One region of the Paenibacillus sp. J2R1T-4 genome, then DNA from elsewhere that is predicted to be linked to it. Evidence: predicted binding sites of a transcription regulator. Region 1 holds the regulator's gene; the other holds the start of a gene.
What was found. Region 1 encodes Rex, which represses fermentation and respiration genes when NADH is low (regulators of the CRP and FNR family bind a similar motif). Its sites were predicted from a motif close to TTGTGAAATATTTCACAA; they were not measured.
Positions count from the first base shown of each region.

Region 1 (3,162 bases):
TTCCTCAATTTACTCATTCAGAGCGCGGAGAACACATTAAAGGGTGCACAAATGTTCCGAACCGCAATGATGGGTGACAAGCCCCCTGCAAGCTATTTCGATGTATTGAAGGAAATGGAGAATAAAGGCGACTCCTTAACTCATGAAATATACAAAGGCTTGAATAAAGTGTTCATTACACCGCTTGACAGAGAAGATATTATGGAGCTTGCATCCAAACTCGACGATGTCATGGATGGCATCGAGGCTTCCATCGCTCGCTTCGACTATCTGAACATCACCTTCACGAACCAATATATGAAGGATTTCTCGGAAGTCATTGTTAATTCCTGTGAGCATATGTTAACCGCGTTTAAGCTGCTATCAAAGAAGAAATACATGCAAATTCGCGAACATACGGTACATATTAACTCGCTTGAGAATGAAGGCGACCGTTTAATGCGGGAAGGGATTCGCGAAATTTTCACAAACCCTACTGATCCTTACCAGGATTTTAAGTTGAAGGAACTGTATGAGCGTCTGGAACAAACGACCGACAAGTGCGAAGATGTAGCAGATATCCTTGAAAGTGTAGTTCTTCGATACGCATAACTAAATAGAACACCCTGTAGGAGGATATTATGCTTACGCTTATTATTTTTGTCGTTATCCTTGCTCTCCTGTTCGATTTCATCAATGGTTTTCATGATACAGCCAATGCCATTGCAACTTCGATCTCCACTAGAGCCATGTCACCCCGTTTCGCTGTTATATACGCCGCTTTATTGAATGTGGCGGGAGCAATTGTGTCTTCTGAAGTTGCCAAAACTGTAGGAGGAAAGATTGCAAACCCGGCTAATATCGAGAATGGTATGCTGGTTGTTGTTGCTGCTCTAATATCAGCAATCACCTGGAATTTGTTGACCTGGTATTACGGGATCCCGTCCTCCTCTTCCCATACTTTGATCGGTTCATTGGCTGGGGCGGTTATTGCTGGTGCAGGATTTGATGCCTTAAACTGGGATGGCTTCGGCTCCATTATTATTATTCTGATCATGTCTCCGATTATCGCTTTTGGTGTTGGTTACTTGATCATGACGATCGTCAAATATTCGATTCTGCTCTTCGGTAACCGGTCGAGATCGAAGCTGAACAGAGGATTCAAAACGTTCCAGATCTTTTCGGCAGGATTGCTTTCTTTTTCCCACGGCGGAAATGATGCTCAAAAAGCAATGGGAATTATCGTATTTGCCCTTGTAGCCGGTGGGTTCCAGGATACTCTGGACGTTCCGTTATGGGTCAAACTCTCCGCTGCTACGGCAATGGGGTTAGGGACCTCCGTTGGAGGCTGGCGTATTATCAAAACGGTTAGTAAAAAGATTATGAAGATTGAGCCGTCTAACGGCTTCGCCTCAGATCTGGCATCATCCATCGTTATCCAGACTTCAACAGCAATGGGACAACCTTTGTCCACTACGCATGTTATTACCTCTTCTATAATCGGGACAGGAAGTGTGATCCGATTCAAGGACGTGAAGTGGGGGACGGTCACAAGGATGATAATGACCTGGATTATTACCATTCCGATCAGCATGATCCTTGCATTTATCATTTACGAGGTGTTGTTCAAAATCTTCTAAAAAAAACCGTCCACTGTAGGACGGTTTTTTCATTATAATTATTCAATTTGTCCCTTGGACTCTAAATAATAAGCAAGACTTTGAAGCTCCGTAGTAAAGTCAGCATGGTGCACACGGACGGCCTCTGGTACTTTGATAATCACAGGTGCAAAGTTCAGTATAGCTTCAATTCCGGTTTCCACCAGCTGATTGGCGACGATTTGAGCTTCCAGTGCAGGTACCGTAATAATCCCAATCCTGACCTTATATTGCTCAACAATAGCCTTCAAATCGTGTATGGGGGAAACCTTGAGATTATTGATCTTCTCCCCTATTCGAACGGGAGAAGCATCAAATATGGCTACAATCTTCATATTATCCTGCAAGTAAGCATTGTAGTTGCACAATGCCCTCCCCAAATTGCCAGCCCCGATCAGAACAACAGGTATGACCTGATCGAGCTTTAAAATTTGACGTATTTTTTCAATCAGGTAAGGTACATCATACCCGATCCCCTTTTTGCCGAATTCCCCGAAGTAAGCCAGATCTTTACGAATCTGCGCTGGATTGGCATTCAGCTTATGTCCAAGGTCTTGCGATGAGACCGTTAAGATGTTGCTTTTGTTCATCTCGTTAAGAAAACGCAGATAAACAGGTAGTCTTCTTACTACAGCTTCAGAAATCTTAGGCGTTTTCACTCGCATTATCTCCCATCCAGCTATGAATTCTCGGAACGAGCTGGTTTAAGCTTAGATGCTCAATCTTAGGTCCCGGTAACGAATACAAGAAATGTCTCCCGTAAGTGGTCTCCAACACACGCGTGTCGTAGAGAATAACGACTCCACGATCCGTAGAACGCCGCACAAGCCGTCCAAAGCCTTGCTTGAATCTAATGACAGCTTGAGGTACAGAAAGGGCTGTAAAAGGATTCTGTCGCAGTTTCTTGAGGTGGTCACTCTTGGCTTCTGCCATCGGATGATTCGGCGGTTGGAAAGGAAGCCTTACGATAGCTAGACAGCTAAGCGCATCTCCGGGAATATCTACCCCTTCCCAAAAGCTGCTTGTGCCTAATAATACACAGAAAGAGTGATCTTGGAACAGTCTCGTAAGCTTGGTTCGATTGCTGCTGTCGATCCCTTGACCTAATACATGAATTCCTTCCGCTCTAAGCTGTTCCTTGATCTCTTGATGCACCAATTTAAGCATGCGGTAAGAGGTGAACAAGACCAGCATCCTTCCCTTCATCTCAACAGCTACATCAATTAGGGAACCCGATAAAGCACTTATGAATGCTGCTTCACCCGAGTTTCCTTTGATACTTGGGAAATCGCGGGGAATTAATAGCAAAGCCTGCTTCCGATAATCGAATGCTGATGGCAGTAATACGGTTTTGAGCTTTGGAGTGTCCTGAAAAGTATCAAGGCCTAGCTGATTGCTGCTGTAATGAAATGATTTATTCACGGATAGTGTTGCAGAAGTTAGAACAACACTGTCTTTCACATCGAAAAAATATCCCTTCAACAAATCACTCACATCGAATGGCGCCACCATCAGTTGGATCGAT
Region 1 is NZ_JCAUBA010000002.1:141,665-144,826, reverse strand. It holds gene AC58QD_RS04285 (DUF47 domain-containing protein) at 1-591, shown strand, start outside; gene AC58QD_RS04280 (inorganic phosphate transporter) at 621-1,619, shown strand; gene AC58QD_RS04275 (redox-sensing transcriptional repressor Rex) at 1,658-2,296, opposite strand; gene dinG (ATP-dependent DNA helicase DinG) at 2,283-3,162, opposite strand, start outside.

Region 2 (3,162 bases), on a different contig from region 1:
TAGTTCGTAATGACGACCTTTAAAGGCTGCAAAACAGTCATGACGCTATTCGTATTTTCTTTCAGATCCTGCCTCAGGCAATGATCCAGCAACGAGATGTCGACCGTGCTTTGGGTCCGAATGCTGCCAATCTCCTCAATAAAGCTGCGAATACTGTTAGGCGTGAAGCCTCTTCTTCTTAAGCCTCGGAGCGTCGGAAGCCTGGGATCATCCCAGCCGTCTACGAAGCCCCCTTCTACAAGCGGCCTTAAAAACCGTTTGCTTGTCACAACACCCGTTAAATTCAACCGGCCGAACTCCCTTTGCCGCGGAGGTTCTGGTATATCAAGCTCGTTTAAGACCCATTCATATAAGGGTCGGTGGTCTTTGAATTCGATTGAGCATAAGGAATAGGTGATGCCTTCAATCGCATCTTGAATAGGATGAGCAAAATCGTACATTGGATAAATGCACCAGTCATTTCCCGTCCTGTAATGCTTAGCATGGATAATTCGATAAATAACAGGATCTCGCATATTTATATTGGGTGAGCCCATATCGATCTTGGCGCGAACAACCTTGGAGGAGGCCGGGAAGTCGCCATTTTTCATTTTCGCAAAAAGCTCCAGGTTCTCCTCGACTGATCGGTTTCTATAAGGGCTGTTTCTCCCCGGCTCCGTCAAAGTTCCTCGATACTCCGTTACTTCCTCTGGTGTCAAATCACAGACGTAGGCCTTCCCATTCTTGATTAATGTGATTGCAGCATTATATATTTCGTCCGAATAGTCTGAGCCGTAGTAGATATGATTTCCAGGATCGTAGCCGAGCCACTTGATATCCTCGATAATCGCGTTCACATACTCGATATCTTCTTTAAGGGGATTCGTGTCGTCAAAGCGTAAATGAAACGCTCCGTTAAACCTCCGGGCTATTGTATAATTCGTGTGTATAGCATAGGCGCTTCCAATATGAAGATAACCGTTAGGCTCGGGAGGAAATCGCGTGCACATGTCCCTTCCAAGTGATCCCAGCTCAAGCTCCTCACTAATCAGCCTAATTAAAAAATTTTCGGTCTGGTGCTCCCTCTCGTTAACCATGTCGACTCCTCCTAATGAACTTTATAAGTAGTAATCCGAAACAAAAAAAACTTCACCTCCAAGACATCATGTCTTGGGGACGAAATTCTCGCGGTACCACCCCAGCTTCATTAATATGTCGCCATATTAACCTCTTCAAGTACGGCATTGCAAGCAATGCTTATACTCTAGCTCTATAACGGGAGCTCCCGTCATGTCATCCCCGCCTAAGGTTCCGACATGCTGCTCAGAGGTTTGGTTCGGGGAAAAGTTCTATGCTCCTTTTCAGCTGCCGGAGCTCTCTGTGTTAGAACGTTTTTCCTTACTCTTCTCATCATCGCGTTTGAATATTGCTTCTATGATAACAAATCATTCCCTTTTTTGTAAATCAATATTCTTAGTTCAAACAAGCAGTCATTTCGCAACTACATACTTACCTACTTTTTACCACTTCTTGAACAAATCATGGCGTACTTGAAACAACTATGTGACGAATTTCACATAATTCTGTGACATCGTTCAAACTCGATTGTTTTATTGCTTCTGCGAAACTATGCTGTAAGTATCGATCCAGGAAAGGAGCTCTTTCATGAAAATCAAATGGGCTTTTCTCGCAGTAATTCTTACTATGGTCACAGGTTTAACTGGTTGCGGAAAATTAGCAGTCCTTGACCCTAAAGGACCGCAGGCTCAAAGACAAGCGGATGACATCATGCTATCGATCGGGTTAATGTCGGCTATTGTCATTATTGTTTTCATCATTTTATTGTTTATGCTATTCAAATATCGAGCCTCCAAACAAGCAGATGATTATGAGCCTCCTCATATTGAAGGAAGCAAGATTGTAGAAACGATCGTAGTTGGAATTCCCGTTCTCATTATTATTTTCCTTTCGGTTGTCTCCGTTCGGAGTAATTATATCGTTGAGGCAACACCTCAAGGATATGAAGGTCAGAAACCTTTAGTAGTCTACGCTTCCTCTTCTAACTGGAAATGGCATTTTAGTTATCCAGAACAAAATATTGAAACTGTAAACTACTTATACATCCCAACTAATCGCCCTCTTGAATTTAAGCTTTATTCTTACGGGCCGATCACCAGCTTCTGGATTCCTCAATTAGGAGGACAAAAATATGCAATGGCTGACATGGTAAACACTTTACATTTGGCGGCTGATGTTCCTGGTGAATACATGGGGCGTAATGCAAACTTCAGCGGTAAAGGGTTCGCAGAAAATACGTTTAATGTTAAAGCAATACCTGCAGCTAAGTTTGACGAATGGGTTAAAGAGGTGAAAGAAACGGCCAAACCTCTTACCGAAGACAAATTCAGCGAATTATTGAAACCAGGGCATCTTGGACAGTTGACGTTCACTGGAACTCATCTAGAATTTTTACCCCCGCCAGAAGACGGACATAATCATGGGTCAAGCAGCACAGATCCTGATCCAGATGCGGATGCTAATACTAAAAAAGATTCACATGGTTCACATGAAGGGAGACATTAAGCATGGACTTTTTTGAACGATTTGCTGTACCCCACCCAAGTCCAGCCATTTATGCATCCATGGTTGCCATTGCACTTACCGTCATTGCGATCATCGCAGGCTTAACTTATTTCCGAAAGTGGGGTTATCTTTGGCGTGAATGGCTAACAACGGTCGACCATAAACGAATCGGTATCATGTATTTGATATCCGCTCTCATAATGCTATTCCGTGGCGGTGTAGACGCATTGATGATGCGTGCGCAAACGGCCGTTCCCGATAATACGCTGCTGGATGCTCAACACTATAACGAAGTTTTCTCAACGCATGGAATTGTTATGATCATTTTTATGGCGATGCCTTTTATCTATGCCCTAATGAACTTCGTTGTTCCCTTACAAATTGGAGCACGTGACGTAGCTTTCCCGCGTTTGAATGCACTTAGCTTTTGGTTATTCTTCATGGGCGCCATGCTGCTCAATATCTCATTCGTCATTGGCGGCTCCCCTGATTCAGGATGGACGGCTTACTTCCCGCTTGCAGGGAATGAGTTCAGTGAATCTGTAGGAACGAACTATTATGCGCTTGCTCTTCAGATATCTGGTATCGGTACATTAATAT
Region 2 is NZ_JCAUBA010000001.1:111,348-114,509, forward strand. It holds gene AC58QD_RS00495 (glutamine--tRNA ligase/YqeY domain fusion protein) at 1-1,076, opposite strand, end outside; T-box leader at 1,149-1,402, opposite strand; gene qoxA (cytochrome aa3 quinol oxidase subunit II) at 1,645-2,562, shown strand; gene qoxB (cytochrome aa3 quinol oxidase subunit I) at 2,565-3,162, shown strand, end outside.
Region 2: qoxA (cytochrome aa3 quinol oxidase subunit II) is a predicted target of Rex. The motif match lies at 1,541-1,558, and genes of this name have one in related genera.